DNA from 2 places in the Fulvivirga maritima genome. Region 2 is predicted to be linked to the other one. Evidence: riboswitches for the same ligand, from Rfam matches in the RefSeq annotation. Region 2 holds a riboswitch; the other holds the start of a gene.
The links. A riboswitch is a leader RNA that binds a small molecule or an ion and turns the genes downstream of it on or off. The one in region 2 is predicted to bind thiamine pyrophosphate.
Positions count from the first base shown of each region.

Region 1: it holds a riboswitch for thiamine pyrophosphate, as region 2 does, so the genes downstream of both, thiS (sulfur carrier protein ThiS) here and thiM (hydroxyethylthiazole kinase) in region 2, are expected to answer to the same signal.

Region 1 is NZ_CP089980.1:4,116,787-4,125,035, forward strand. It holds gene LVD15_RS17475 (DUF4365 domain-containing protein) at 1-604, shown strand, start outside; gene LVD15_RS17480 (leucine-rich repeat domain-containing protein) at 808-1,023, shown strand; gene LVD15_RS17485 (nuclear transport factor 2 family protein) at 1,039-1,398, opposite strand; gene LVD15_RS17490 (class I SAM-dependent methyltransferase) at 1,398-2,054, opposite strand; gene LVD15_RS17495 (tetratricopeptide repeat protein) at 2,258-2,683, shown strand; TPP riboswitch at 2,772-2,864, shown strand; gene thiS (sulfur carrier protein ThiS) at 2,943-3,149, shown strand; gene thiC (phosphomethylpyrimidine synthase ThiC) at 3,162-5,033, shown strand; gene LVD15_RS17510 (thiamine phosphate synthase) at 5,037-5,621, shown strand; gene LVD15_RS17515 (thiamine phosphate synthase) at 5,706-6,350, shown strand; gene LVD15_RS17520 (thiazole synthase) at 6,328-7,092, shown strand; gene thiH (2-iminoacetate synthase ThiH) at 7,085-8,209, shown strand; gene moeB (molybdopterin-synthase adenylyltransferase MoeB) at 8,196-8,249, shown strand, end outside.
Region 2 is NZ_CP089980.1:4,241,347-4,249,595, reverse strand. It holds gene LVD15_RS18040 (S8 family serine peptidase) at 1-1,055, opposite strand, end outside; gene LVD15_RS18035 (hypothetical protein) at 1,235-1,654, opposite strand; gene tenA (thiaminase II) at 1,883-2,536, opposite strand; gene thiD (bifunctional hydroxymethylpyrimidine kinase/phosphomethylpyrimidine kinase) at 2,523-3,362, opposite strand; gene thiE (thiamine phosphate synthase) at 3,359-3,991, opposite strand; gene thiM (hydroxyethylthiazole kinase) at 3,984-4,790, opposite strand; TPP riboswitch at 4,846-4,938, opposite strand; gene LVD15_RS18010 (NAD(P)H-dependent oxidoreductase) at 5,075-5,668, opposite strand; gene LVD15_RS18005 (Crp/Fnr family transcriptional regulator) at 5,749-6,291, opposite strand; gene LVD15_RS18000 (TerD family protein) at 6,853-8,249, opposite strand, start outside.

The sequences.
Region 1 (8,249 bases), 120 kb from region 2:
TGAGATCCTTGATAAAGATTTACATTCTAACGGATTGATAATAAAAGCTCAAGTAAAGTCTACTCAAAGCCCTATTAACGCTAATTTCTCTGAATATGTGGAAAAAGACCACATTGATTATTGGAGTAAACTTACTGTTCCCGTAATTTATTTTAAGGTTGATTTAGAAAATAATAAAATTTATCATAAAATAATATCATCATTGGATGGTGTAGAATTGACTAGTTCAGGTAATGACAATAAAAGGAAAATAGAGTTTGATTTATCAAAGGATTTACTTGATTTAAGTAGTAAGCAAAAATGGCTTGATTTTTTTAAAGTGGTGGAATATCATAACATGTATTCTTACATTGAAAAACTTCATGATGAAATAGATTCTGTAGTTGTAGACAATGTATCTTTCTTCCATAATGAGGTTATTGAAGAGCTTATAGAAAAACTAGATATAACAGAAGTTTATTTCAAAAAGTTGGAGGCTTTAAAAAATCTGTATCCATGGAAATTTGGAAAAGAAATAAATGATAAAATTGAATGTCTGAATGAAGAGAGGTGGAGGAAAATGTGCTATTTACATCGAGAACAACAGATGTTAAACTATGATTAATGTTTGGTGAATTTAATAGCTAATCAAAGTCACCGAAGCAGCCGTTCTAATACCTTGCTCAAAGTATAGAGACTATATCCATTTAACTTAACCATATTTAGAGGTGTTTTCTTCCCAAGCAAAGCACTTTTTGAACCCCTATTTTGTTAGATTGCAAACCGTCATACTAGCTTCTTTAGTTATAACTGTCTAACTTTATATCTATGAACGTAAAGGAAAAAATAATGCACCGGCTTAAGGATATTAATGATCCTCAGTTGTTGCATGAACTTCTTAAAGCTGTTGAACTTGAATATGAGATAGAGCATGTTGAAGAGCTAATAATACCTGAAAAAAAAGCAATAGATGAGGGGTTTTTGGATGTTGAAGCTGGAAAACTACATTCAAACGAAGAGGCAAGCCGATTAGTTAAGGAATAGTAATTAAATAAACCCCTACTCTCTCGGTAAAGGCAACTCATGTATTCTTAGAAACGAGAGTTTGTCCCAGTAGCCACGTTGGAATTTGATTTTCCCGTTGATTACCTTGAAAAATCCGCAACCTCGTAGGCCTAAAGGGTCTTTCCATTCTAAAATGGCCCACTCGCCATCTTCAAATATATTTTCTGGTATACACACCATTTCAGCCATTTTAAACTCTCTGTCAAACATTTCTTCAATGGCTTTTTTTCCTTCCACAGGGTCTTGATTTACCTGATGATTGATGGCATCGGAATGGTATAATTCGCTTATTTCTACAGCGTTTCCTTGGTTGAATAACTCTACCCACTTGTTAATGACTTCTTTAGGTTTCATTACTGCTTCTTTAATTTTGACATGGAATATTTCCTTAGCACAGTTTCACCTGATTTGCTCTGCACTTCTTCTTCCATTTGTCGGGTTTCAACTACTTTTAACTTAGCCAAACTCGCCAGCTCTTCAAGATCGGCGTGATCGTAAAGCCTGAATTTTTCACCTACAAAGGGCAGGTTTTTCATGAAATCTTTATCCGCATAGGTTAAAACACAAATTCCATCTGGCTTTAAAGTTCTATCAATTTCTTTGATCAGTTTTTCCTTGTCAGACCAAAAATACACCGTGTTTACACTAAATATTCTATCGAATGAATCATCAGGAAAGGGAATGGTTACACCGTCATATAAATTAAATTCAGCTGGTTTATTTTTATTAATAGTTTTGGCTTCCTTCATCATGGTTTCTGATATTTCTAAGCCAAAATATTTAATTTCTTCAGCTATGGATAGTATTTTGTCTAAATGCCCACAGTTGCCGTGCCCAATTTCCAATACTTGATGCCCTTTATTAAGTTCAAGAAATTCAATGGTGTTGGTTGTCATCCCAATGTTGCTTTCATTCATGTTTTTACCTACTTCGGCACCCATTTCACCACTGGGGCAACTCAGTTGGTTTTCTAATTCTGCTATCTGCTCTTTTGTTAATTTCTTATCCATTTATGTAAGGTTGAAGTCAATAAGTTATTCCTTAATGCCTTTACGAAAAATTGATTTATTAGATTTTAAATTCACTAATTATAAAACAAAGTCTACAGCACAGACTTAACAATCACTGTTTCCCGTGATTTAAATCATGAGTGAATAGCATAGCTTTGAAGCATCAAAATGGGATAAGCAGATCCCTTTTAACTTAAAAACCTATGAAAGAGCTAGATAAGCATATACATGATCATGTTACCGCCTTATGTCAGCAAGGAGACGAGCTGGCTGAGCAAGGAGAGTTAGCTGGTGCGTTAGAGAAATACTGGGAGGCTTTTGATCATTTGCCAGAGCCACAAACCATATGGGAGGCTACCACCTGGGTGCTCACAGCCATAGGTGATGCTAATTTTTTAGGTGGCGATTATAAAGCAGGGGTAGATAATTTGAGCTATGCTATGCACTGTCCGGGAGCTATTGGCAATCCGTTTATACACCTTAGGTTAGGACAATGTCAGTTAGAGCAAGGCAATGAAAAAAGAGCGGCCGATGAGCTTACCAGAGCTTATGCTATAGCTGGTCCTGAGATTTTTGAAGAAGACGATCCTAAATATTTTGAATTTTTAAAGTCTAAAATTGACATGTAATATCCGTTTTAGTGCGGTTTTGCCTTTAGGAACGCAGTTAGGTTATGGAGGATGTTTTTATTTTTAAAATCCTTTCCTTACCTTGCAGACATCACTTTGGGGGTGCCAATACGCTGGCTGAGAAATACCCTTAGAACCTGATCCCGGTAATGCGGGCGCAGGGAAAAGTAGCGAACACACATATCTATATTGAATTGCTATCTGGTAATTCATCCTCGTTATTCATCTCTGAAGTGCATGTATCTAAAATTAAGATTTTATGGACTTCACTATCAACGACCAACCATTTACTGTAGATCAAGACACCCTCACCATAGAACAGGTGTTAGCGCTAAAAGGGCTTGAAAATTTGCAAGGAGTTGCCGTGGCTGTTAATCAGCAGGTGGTACCGCGGACCGCCTGGAAGGAGCAGTCTGTAAAATCTCATGATCAATTATTAATCATCACCGCTACACAGGGCGGATAAAACCATTGAATTATGAGAGGAATTGACAAAACTCCGGAGATGGAGTGCATTACCCGCGATCCGTTTCCCAAGTCAAAGAAAATTTATGTGCCAGGCAAAATCCATAATATTCAGGTGGCCATGCGCGAAATATCTTTGAATGATACCAATTTGAAGTTTAATCCAGAGGCAGCAGCGGAGAAGAATCCCCCCGTAACGGTGTATGACACTAGCGGCCCTTACACAGATCCTAACATGGATATTGATGTGAAAAAGGGTTTGCCTAAGCTTCGGGAATCATGGATCAATGAGAGAAATGATACCGAAGTGCTGTCAGGAATCTCTTCCGCTTATGGCAACCAGCGTTTAAATGATGTCTCCCTGAATGATCTTCGATTTGCTTATCTGGAAAACCCAAGAAAGGCCAGGCAGGGGCATAATGTAACCCAAATGCACTATGCCAGAAAAGGGATTATTACCCCTGAGATGGAGTATATTGCTATTAGAGAAAATCAAAAAATTGAAGAGTGGAATCACCTCAATGTTCAGCATGAGGGACAAAACTTTGGGGCTAATACCCCTAAAGGTCTCATTACTCCTGAGTTTGTACGAGATGAGGTGGCTCAGGGTAGGGCCATTATTCCTGCTAATATCAATCATCCGGAAGCGGAACCAATGATTATAGGTAGAAATTTCCTAGTGAAGATCAATGCCAATATTGGTAATTCTGTGGTCACCTCCAGCATAGAGGAGGAGGTAGAAAAAGCCGTATGGGCTTGTCACTGGGGTGCTGATACTATCATGGACCTTTCTACAGGTAAAAATATTCATGAAACCAGAGAATGGATCCTTCGCAATTCGCCGGTGCCTATTGGTACAGTGCCTATTTATCAGGCTTTGGAAAAGGTTAATGGCAAGGCTGAGGACCTTACTTGGGAGATATTTAAAGATACGCTGATTGAGCAGGCGGAACAGGGAGTGGACTATTTCACTATTCATGCAGGGGTAAGGCTTAAATATGTACCGCTTACCGCGAAAAGAGTAACCGGAATAGTTTCTCGTGGCGGATCTATTATGGCGAAATGGTGTTTGGCCCATCATAAAGAAAGCTTTCTATATACTCATTTTGAAGAGATTTGCGAGATCATGAAGGCCTATGATGTGTCCTTCTCCCTGGGAGATGGCTTGCGTCCTGGCTCGTTGGCCGATGCTAATGACAGAGCGCAGTTTGCTGAACTGGAAACGTTGGGTGAGCTCACCAAAATAGCCTGGAAGCATGATGTACAGGTAATGATTGAAGGTCCGGGACATGTGCCTATGCATATGATCAAGGAAAATATGGATAAGCAATTGGAAGCGTGTGATGAAGCTCCTTTTTATACCTTAGGGCCGCTTACTACGGATATTGCGCCGGGTTATGATCATATTACTTCTGGTATTGGGGCGGCTATGATTGGCTGGTATGGTTGTGCCATGCTGTGCTATGTCACTCCAAAAGAGCATTTAGGGCTACCCAATAAAAAGGATGTGAAAGATGGGGTGATTACTTATAAAATAGCCGCCCATGCAGCTGATTTGGCTAAAGGACACCCGGGAGCACAGTATAGAGATAATGCCTTGAGTAAGGCGCGCTTTGAGTTTAGGTGGGAGGATCAGTTCAATTTATCATTAGATCCTGATACCGCTAGCCAATTTCATGATGAAACGTTGCCAGCCGAAGGGGCCAAAGTAGCTCACTTCTGCAGTATGTGCGGGCCTAACTTCTGCTCTATGAAAATTACGCAAGATGTACGTGATTTTGCTAAAGAGAATAACCTTACTGATGAAAGTGCCATTGAAAAAGGCATGGAAGAAAAGGCCTCTGAGTTTAAAAAACATGGGGGCAATATTTACCTGGAGCAATAGTTTATGCAGGTCGTGATCATCACCCATGAGCGTAACTGTGAAGGTGAAATAGATACGGTAAAGGAAATACTGGATCAAGGACTTCACCTGCATATCAGAAAACCTCATTACTCAGATTCGGAGTTGAGTAACTACTTAGAACAATTGCCAAAAGAGTGCAGAAGTCAGATGGTATTGCACGGTAACGTTCAATTAGCGGAAGCTTTCCAATTGGGAGGCTTCCACTTAAAAAGTACACAAGAGCATAAACTGGCAAGTAACTGGAGTGGTAGCCTGTCTAGGTCCTTTCATACTTGGAAAGCATTGAAAAGCTATCAATGGCCGCTGAGTTATGCGTTTTTGAGTCCTGTTTTTAATAGTATTTCTAAGCAGAACTATAAAGCTCAGTTTGATCATGAGCAGCTCAAAAAGGAATTGACTAAAGATAGTAATATTCCTGTGCTGGCTTTGGGAGGTGTTACGGTAGATCTTTTAAGGACTGTAGTAGAGATGGGATTTGCAGGCGCCGCACTGCTAGGAGAGGTGTGGACGAAGCCCACGGTGAAAGAAAGACTGCAGATCATCCATCAAATTAAAGAATATGCTTGAGGGCGGCTTAGCTGCAACCCAAAGCTGGATGTATGAAATGCAGCAAGTAGCTAAAAAGGCCTTTGAGCAAAATTATTAATTGAAATGATAGACCGATTACATTATATATCGCAAGAAGGAGCGCATGGTGAGAACCATGTACAGATGATAGAACGAGCCTGTAAAGCAGGAGTAAGCTGGGTGCAGCTTCGCATCAAAGAAGCTTCTGAGGCTTATATACTAGAGCAGGCCGAGCAGGCTGCTGAAATATGTAAAAAATATGGAGCCAAACTCATTATCAATGATCATCCGCCTATAGCGATACAAGTAAAAGCCGCTGGTGTGCACCTCGGGCAGCAAGACGCGGATCCGCTGGAGGCAAGGAGGCTTTTAGGAGATGACTTTATCATAGGAGGTACGGCAAACACTTGGGAGCATGTAGAAGGCTTAATTAAAAAAGGGGTGAATTACATTGGTTTGGGGCCTTTTCGCTTTACCGCCACCAAAGAAAAGCTGAGTCCTATACTTGGGTTAGAGGGGTATGAGCAAATAATTAAACGCATGCGTCTATTGTCCGTGCAGGTTCCTGTAATCGCTATAGGAGGTTTGTCTTTGGAAGATGTGCCATCGCTAAGGTCACTTGGGGTACATGGTGTGGCAGTGGCCTCGCTGATTAATAAGTCTGAAGAGCCTACCAATATCATCAAAAAATTAAAAATTGCATTAAATGAAGAATTTGAAAATAGCTAATAAAGTATTTAACTCGCGTCTTATTCTGGGATCAGGAAAGTTTAGTAACCCCGGTTTAATGAGCGCAGCTATTACAGCTTCCGCTACTGAGTTGGTAACGGTGGCATTGAAAAGAGTGAATTTAGGGTCAGAGCAAGATGATATGCTTGAGGCTGTAGGATCAGTAGATCTTTTGCCCAATACCTCTGGCGTACGTACAGCCAGGGAGGCCGTATTTGCCGCAGAAATGGCAAGAGAAGCCTTGGGAACTAACTGGCTTAAGCTGGAAATCCATCCTGATCCGAAGTATTTACTACCTGATCCGGTGGAAACCCTCATGGCCACAATTGAGCTTGCGAAGAAAGGTTTTGTAGTAATGCCGTATGTTCATGCAGATCCGGTTTTGTGTAAACGGCTGGAAGAAGCCGGAGCGGCATGTGTAATGCCTCTCGGAGCACCGATTGGCAGTAATAAAGGGTTGAAAACGCTTGATTTTTTACAAATTATTATAGAACAAAGTCAGGTGCCAGTGGTAGTAGATGCGGGCATTGGGGCTCCTTCTCATGCGGCCCAGGCCATGGAAATGGGAGCTGATGCGGTATTGGTAAACACAGCCATTGCCGTATCTGGAGATCCTGAGAAAATGGCTCAGGCCTTTAAAATGGCAGTGGAAGCAGGCAGAATGGCTTATGAATCTAAGCTGGGAGCCATTGCCGATCAGGCACAAGCCAGTAGCCCTTTAACTTCTTTTATCGATGCCTAGTTTTAAAGATGTATTTGAAAAATACGATTGGGAGGCTATAAAAACGGATATCTATAATAAAAAGGCCGCTGATGTAGAGCGTGCTTTGGCCAGAACCAACCGTGATCTGGAAGATTTTAAGGCGCTAATATCTCCTGCTGCTGATATTTATCTGGAAGAAATGGCCAGACAAAGTAAACAGGATACCTTGCAGCGTTTTGGCAATACCATACAGATGTATGCTCCGTTATATCTCTCTAATGAATGCCAAAATATATGTACTTATTGTGGCTTTAGTTTGGGTAATAAGCTGCCTCGAAAAACACTTAATCCTATTGAAATTGATAAGGAAGTAGCAGCCATTAAAAAAATGGGATTTGAGCATGTGCTGTTAGTAACGGGCGAAGCCAATAAAATGGTGGGAGTGCCTTATTTTAAAAAGGTACTTGAGCAAATTCGTACTCAGTTTGCTAACGTAAGTATGGAGGTGCAGCCTTTAGATGAAGCGGATTATCATGAGTTAATTCCCTACGGATTACACGCTGTATTAGTCTATCAGGAAACGTATCATCAGGCTGATTATGCCAAGCATCACCCGAAAGGGAAGAAATCAAATTTTTTATATCGATTGGAAACGCCTGACCGACTAGGCAGGGCAGGGGTGCATAAAATGGGGCTGGGCGTACTCATAGGTTTGGAAGACTGGCGTGTGGATAGCTTTTTTGTGGCCTTGCATCTCAGGTATTTGGAGCAGACCTATTGGCGTACCAAATACAGCATCTCCTTTCCAAGACTCAGGCCTTTTTCAGGAGGCCTGGAGCCTAAAGTAGAGATGACTGACCGGCAGCTGGTGCAGCAGATTACCGCTTACCGATTGTTGAATAAAGATGTAGAGCTTTCATTATCAACTCGAGAGGCCATGAAATTTAGAGATCATGTTTTTCAGCTGGGCATTACTTCTATGAGTGCCGGCTCCAAAACTAATCCGGGAGGCTATGCTGTGGCTCCGGAGTCGTTAGAGCAGTTTGAGATTTCAGACGAACGTTCTCCACAAGAAATAGCTCAATTAATTAAATCAAAAGGCTATGAGCCTGTTTGGAAGGACTGGGATACCGCATTAGAATATGTCACTAAGTAAAGCAGAAGAAAATCAATATAGCAGGCAGCTGATCCTTAAT
Region 2 (8,249 bases):
TAGTCTATAGCATCTAAAACAGACTGCTCTACAACACCTGGAGAAGTATAATTCCAGCTATTTTGAGAAATAACAGCACCATTATCCGCTGCATAAATATAAGTCTCTGCAAAACCTCCTCTATTCTCATCGCTAAACACGCCACAAGACATGATCCTAACGCCGTCTCCACTACCACTACCTCCAGCAATACCAGCCACACCTATACCATTGTTAGATTCTGCAGCCACCGTACCTGCTACATGCATACCATGATCATTATACGGAACCAGTTCTCCTCTATCATTACCAAAATCATATCCATTCACATCATCGATAAAGCCATTACCATCATCATCGATGCCGTTACCGGGTATTTCATTTTGATTGACCCACATATTATCCATGATATCTTCATGCGTAACATCTACGCTCCAGTCTGTAACTGCCACAATCACTTCTGAGCTGCCTGTTTCCTGAGTCCAGGCATCTAACAAACTTATATCTGCCCCTGGCGTACCTCCTGTCTGCCCCGTATTATTATAGTGCCACTGATCAGCTAAGAAGGTATCATTAGATCCATTTTCTAAACTGAATCTGCTATAATCTTTAGAAGAAAAATCATCAATATTATCTATAGACTTATCCAAAATTAGCTCTGCCACCTGGATGTCAGGAAGTGCTTCATAGGATGACTTTACCGCACTTAGAGTAGCCTGATTTGAAGTGCTAGTGGCAGATTTGTCATAAATTATTTCATACCAGAGATGAAGGCCATGCGCTCTGTGTTTAGCTTCAAATTTACCAGCATCTCTAAACATGCGCCGCATAGATTTCACCCGATATTGCTCATTGACCTGATCTACCCGGCTAAGTCCGGTGAGTAACGCGCCCGTTCGTGAGATTGTAAAGGATCTGCTTTCCAAAGCTGAAGCTGCTTTTTCTGTGAGCTTGACCCTGATGATCTGAGATTTCTTGTCTTGCCGTTGCCCTTGTGCGGTGAATGCCAAAAACAACAGTCCATAAATAATTAAATGCACCACACACCCACGTGTGGATTTAATAAAGGTTTTCATTTTTAAAGGATTTAGGTGATTAATTTTAAAGGTGCTGAGACTAAGTAGTTTATGCTAAATAGCCAAAAAAACCTCTCTTTAATTACCATAAATTACCTTCATTGTTTAAACATTCACAGTTATTATGCCTTTATTTCCCTAATAAGTTGGCATTTCATTAGCCCATCTATCCTGCCATTTTAGTTAGAAAGATCAATAACACTCTTAATAGGTCTCTTGGACATATAGGCTACTTTTACCTTCTTATCTTCAGACTTCATTATGTACTCCAATTTATTAGCTGTATGAATATACCCATCAATTTGCTCACGACTAACAATCGTATCACCATTAACGGTATAAGAAAAAACAACATTATATTTATCAACTTTAGGTTCCCGAGGACTATATTTCGTCATATCTGTCCACCCCATACTATAGTCTACAGATATCAACTTTCCTTCTGTCCGGGAATCATACTTTAACAGCTTGAAGTAATTATCAATTAGCGGAGCAAACGATAAAGAAGAAAACAAAATGAGTACTCCTAATATAAGGCCTGCAGAAATCAGCATGCCTTTTAAACCTAACTTATTTTTAGTGGGTTCAACTTGCTTCATTTAAGATGACTGATAAATTTTGAGTGGCCAAATCTATACTTTACCTTCAATTAATTAAAATAAATTATTGATAAAGTAATCAATATCAGAGGTTTTAACTCTCAATATCAAAAGCCTTTCCCTATAGAAAAGGCCTTTTTCTCTTAAGTATTCAGATAAGCTCCCACTCTTAATTGCTAGCTTAATGAAGCGTAAAAGAGGGCAGTTTAATAACTTCCCTCACACCATTTAAACCTCCCAACTATGGAGTTGGTAAGCACTATTCCAGAACATAAACTCTAATCTGCTGGCTGCAATAAAAGCTTCTGTCATCTTTTGTTGCTGTGCTTCAGTGCAGTTTTCAGCCACAGCATCACATATTTCCTTTGCCTTAATCACTAATACTTCAAATTCTTCACCTGCATAGGTATCAATCCATTTCTGATAAGGGTTTTCTTTAGCTAGTTGATTTTTATAAATATAGTTACCCACTTCCTGATAAATCCAAAAGCAGGGCAAAACGGCAGCCATGGCTACTTCCACCTGATCTAAAGCGGATGAACTTTTCAAGAAATTTATATAATGATGGGTGGTGGGCTCTATCTGGCCACGATTCTCCAATCCATATTCTTGAAAATAAGAATCGTGCAGAGCTTTTTCTACCACTATAGCTCCTTCAGCAAAACGAATAAAATCAAGGGCATGATCTACACGCTCCGCCCTTGCAGAGATTAAAGCCAGGCTTCTAGCAAAATTTTCCAGATAGAACGAATCTTGGCCCATATAAAATTGAAATTTTTCTAAAGGAAGCGTTCCGTTTTGGAGCTCCTTAATAAAAGGCATTTCAATAATCTTTTGGTAAATGGGTTCTATCGATTTCCAGGTTTTATCAGTCCATTTCATTTTTTATGAGTTTTTGAGGATTAAAAAAGTGATTTACCGGTCCATTGCCTTTGCCTATCGCCACATCTTTTCCATGATAAATGGCATTATGAATGTATTCTTGCCCTAAGCTGACGGCCTCTAACAAAGATTTGCCTTGTGCCAAATAAGAGGCAATGGCCGATGAAAGCGTACAGCCCGAACCGTGAGTATTATTGGTTTCATACTTTGGGAATTCGAAACTTTCTATACTTCCGTCTGGTAAAAAATAGAGCGAAGTGAGCTTTTCCGTCTTTAAATGTCCTCCTTTCAATAATACTGACTGACAACCCAGTTCCATGATTTTTCTGCCCGCCACTTTCATTTCTTCCACCGTTTCAATCTTCATATCGGCTAAAATGGCAGCTTCATCAAGATTGGGCGTTACTACATTCGCTATAGGAAACAAATTTTTAACAAGGCTTTGTATAGTCTCATCTTCAATTAATTTGTGACCACTGGTAGCCACCATTACAGGATCAAAAACTACAGGCAGATCAGCATAATGGCTTAGCTGATCCACTATTATTTTCACCAATGCTGAAGTATGCACCATCCCAATTTTAACTGCATCAGGAAAAATATCTTCTGTAATGGTTTCTATTTGCTGGCCTACCACCTCTTCAGGAATACTGAATATAGATTTAACGCCAAGTGTGTTTTGAACCGGCAAAGCAGTTAACGCAGAAGTAGCAAAGCAGCCCAACGCAGAAATGGTTTTCATATCTGCTTGAATACCGGCGCCGCCGCTGCCATCAAAGCCGGCTATAGTGAGCACTGAAGGGTATGTATATTTTTTAGAGTTCATGATTTCTCAATTTCGTTTCTTAATTGTTCAGCCGCTTTTGTCGGGTCTTTAGCTGCGCAAATAGCTGAAACTACCGCAATACAATCGGCTCCTGCCTTAATCACTTCCCCGGCGTTTTCTGCATTCATATTTCCGATGGCCACAAGTGGTTTATCGGTCATAGAACGAATGGTACGAATGCCAGATAAGCCCCATTCAATTATGGTATCCGTTTTAGTATTCGTTTTAAATACAGGACTTACTCCCAGGTAATCGGCAGCCTGCGTCTCTAAGGATTCCAGCTGATCTAAGACCTCTACAGAATAACCTAAGCAGTGTACCTGCTCCCATTTTTCACGGATTTCGGTAGGTGGCGCATCTGATGTTCCTACGTGAATGCCATACGCCTCCACCTGCTTGGCTACCTCCAAGTTATCATTAATAATGAGAGGCACTTCATACCGGTCTAAGACTTCTTTTAGCCAAAATGCTTTACGCAGAAATTCTTCTGTTGAAGCGTTTTTCTCCCGAAGCTGTACCACATCTACCCCACCTTTTACTGCTTGCTCGGCAACCTTCAAAAAGTGATCATGTAAACAGGCTTCCTCAGAAATGACCAGATATAATTTATAAGGAAATGAACTAGCCACGCTGCACCTCTATCTTTAAAGTGGAAGTAAATTCTGCTTCTGTGATGTTATATAGCTTATCTAAAATGTTGAGCTGTAAACTTCCGGGTCCTTTACTTTCTTTGGTAGCTAGCTCTCCAGCTACGCCCAATAAAGCCATGGCAGAAGTTACAGCCTCAGCCTTATCTTCAATTACTGCTGAAAAAGCCGCCACCAGAGCAGTAGCAGAGCAACCCATGCCAGTAATTTTGGCCATAAGCGCATTACCATTAGCAAGATGAATCTCCTTTTCGTGGTTAAGAATAATATCCGTTTCACCGGAAATACATACTGTGGTTTGATAATTATCTACTAAAAACTTAGCCGTAGCCACCGCCTCATTACTTTCAGCAGAGCTATCTACCCCTTTAGTGATGGTAGTGTTATGTTTGGCCAGTGCCATAATTTCTGAAGCATTTCCTCGAATAATGGTCGGTTTCATTTGTAGTAACTCAGCCAAGACTTCATCTCTATACGGGGTGGCTCCTGCTCCTACAGGATCAAGCACCCAGGATTTTTGCAGCTGGTTGGCCTGCTGGGCCGCTTTTTTCATGGAGGTAACCCAGTATTCATCTAACGTGCCTATGTTAACCACCAATGCCTGGCAGATCTTCATCATATCTTCCATTTCGGCATGAGCATGAGCCATAATAGGCGAGGCTCCTGCGGCTAATAACGCGTTGGCCGTATTGTTCATTACCACATAATTAGTAATGCTATGAACGAGAGGTGATTGTTGCTTAAGTAGTGTGATATTTTTCCAAAGGAGATCTTTCATCATTTAAGTATTTTACTTTTCATAAATGGCTGAAGGATGAATTCCTCTAGAATAAGAAGAAATAAAAATAACTTTTCCCTACGCCGGTACTAACCGAATCAGGTTCAAAGGGACTCTCTCAATTCTTTATAGAATACCCCCAAAGCCGTTTCAAAGGTAAGGATAATCATATGAAATAAATGCCTTTTTCTGTTATAACTCTGGGTGGTTTCGGTGTGGTGGAGTTATAGTACGAGGGAAACAAGGCTGCCCCCAACCCTCGCACCAATAACCGATGCCTCCATTGCTCAATTCAATTTTGCAAATCTGATTTCCATGTCACTCAGCCACTTTTTCCTTTTCTTATCAGAAACCATCTTTACCATGTTCAAGCTGATCCATTTGCGCTTTTTATAGCCTATTTTCCAAAATGTGCCTAGCATAAATGCTTTTTTTATGGCATTACCGAAAATCCATTTATAAAGCATTTTGGGCGTGTTCATGGTGGTAATAAGGGTAACACTTTTTATTTGTTCAAAAAGGGGTTTCATTCTAGTATTGGCCTTATTAGTATAGTCGTAGGCAACACCCGGGAAAATCACCTTATCTATGAAGCCTTTCGTCATGGCTGGCATCAATTCCCACCATATTGGAAATATGAAAATCAAATGATCTGCTTTTTGTAGCCGATGCTTATATTCAGTTACTTTCGGATCAACAGGCTTTTTATCTCTAAATGCTTTCAAATCTGCTGAAGTCATTACAGGATTGAAATTGTCTTTATCCAAATGTATGAGGTCAATTTCATGATTAGCTGTTTGAAGTCCCTTGGTTACTGCGGTTAAAATTGCGTTACAATAACTTCCCTCATAAGGATGATTAAATATGATTGCTACTCTCATTTTGTTTGTTAATTAAAATTATGCTACAAAATTGAGCAGACAACCGGCCGCCAGACGATAACAATTGTTAAGAAATGATTTTAGCGCCTATTTCTTATTCTACTTAATGAAACAGGAGTTATCCCCAAGTAGGAGGCAATATAATGCTGAGGTATACGTAACAGAATTTCAGGGCGTTCTTTGAGCAATTCCTGATAGCGATTTTCTGGTGAGTCTTTAATTCGAGAGAGAAACAGTTTTTGATAAAAGAATAGCCTTTGTGTCAGGTAATCATCAATTTCCTTTTTTATCCGGGCAGACTGCTCCATAACAAAATGAACATCTTTAATTGAAATACCGTAAATAACACATGGCTCAATACTCTCAATATTGTACAAACTGGCCTGGTGGGTACTGAAACTTTCGATAGAAGAAACAAACTCATTTTCAAAGAAAAATTGAAAGGTAATGTCCTTTCCATTGTTGTTAAACCAACTTCTCACACACCCTTTTTCAATCAGATAAGCTGTCTTTGAAATTTCACCTTCTCGCAACAAAGTAGTCTTAGAAGGGACCTCCTGTCTCTCAAAGAAACGGCTATATTTCTCCCATTCATCCGTTTTATTTAACAACTCTTTATTCATAGGCATTTGCAATAGCACTAATATCTCTATTTTAAAGCTAAACTGCCAATTTCATGATTATCTACCAGCATGATTATTATGAGTGAATTGTGGCAATGTTGAGCTTTCTTCTACAGACTAGCATTTCCCAACTCCCTTATTACTTCTTTCCTCGTAATTACCAGCCTATATGTCATTCGCCTTTTATGCGACTTATAATTCATAAAAAAAGGAAATGACAGCTGTTATAGTGACCAATTTCGAGGCAGGAATCGAACCTGCAAATAGAAGGAAACAGCTGCCTTAGGCCTTTTTATGAACAGGTAAGCAAGGCCATTATAACCTGATGCTCTACCAGCTGAGCTACTTCGCCAGGCAAAGGGTGGACTCGAACCACCGCCCCTCAGTTCCCCGTAAGAAGGAAATGACCTTTAGTCCTGTTTATATTTTGCGGTAAGCGAGTGCTCTATTTTTACCAATAAATTAGAAGGAAGAGCACTCTAATCCGCTTATAATTTCATGGTAAGCGTTATTACTATGATTGGAGTTTAGAAGGAAGTAATAACTAGTCCACGAATAATTTTATATTAACTCTGACAATACCTTTTCTACATCATCTGCATTATAGGTACAGTCTTTCACTCCGAAGGTTACATCAGCCATTTCTGGCTCACCAACCATTTCGGCACCACGATATTCTGCATTTAAGCAGGCCAACGTATACATATCAGGCTTAGTATTAGTGAATTTGCATACCTCACTACATAATAAAGCCACATTGGTTTTTGCGCCTTCTATATTGTTATGCAAATCTTTACCTCCCACAAAGAGGTCAGTCATCACTATTTCCTCATTATCTATGTCTACCACAAAAGGCACTGCATAAGCTCCGGCACCATTAAGATCGAACTTATTGACCACTGTTTTTATATCAAAAGTTTTCACATCTCCATTGGTTTCATGTCTACACATCCAGCCCGCATGGCAATCCATATCTGCAAAGGTATTGCCTGCATAGCGGTATACCTGAGGGGCAAGATATTTCACCTTAGCAGACAAATGCTGCAAGGTAATATCTACAAACTCCGCAGCACCGTAAGGAGCTGATTGTATATCGCCAGAGTGCACTATACCTGCCCCTTTTAGGTTGGTATAGCTCACATGCCCCAGATAGTTCCAAGCGGCATCATACTGAGCTACAGAAAGATCCAGGTCAGTACGCATACCGGCCTCTTTCCAATACACAAAGAGTCTCATCACTTTCGTGAAATCTGCTCCTATCCTACTCCCTCTACCTACGGTGATGATTCCATCAGAAGCTTTTCTTTGCTGCAAAGGCACGGTATAGTTCATTAATTCAGGATCTATCCATACTTTTTTATTTTCCCAAGACTCCTTAGTAATTACCTTCTCCGCTATACCATTATCTATGGCTTCAATCACAGCTCCTGTTTGCTTGGCATCTAATTCCATAAAGGCATTGTTATCCAACACTTTTATTTTGCCCTTCTTATTCACTACTACTCTTTTTTCTGCATCATTAATAGTGTTAAAATAATCCCTCAACACCAGCAAATTCTTCAGCTCCATTTTAGGAACTATTTGTGTAAAAGCCTCTACTATTTCAAAAGTAGACTTAGGAAATCTCCTTAAAATTTCGTGCACTTTTCTTCCAAACACACCAGGTTTCTCTCCCAAATGCTGTAACAGCTCCTCCACTTGGTCTGATAGTAATAAGGCCTCTGTTTTAGACGCAAAAGTTTCTAATTTACCATTGCGCAAAGCATCAAAAGCTTTAGCCGTTAGCGGAAACTGTCTGCTATATTCACCAGGGTGCAAATACCGCCCTATTTCTAACCATAAACCTTTGTATTTTTTGAAGGCTTCGGCCAATCCTGCACTTTTTTCCAGCATAGCCAGCACTTCCTTACGTTGCTTTCTGGATAGCTTAGGAAACTTCACCTTATCAGCCAGGCTCA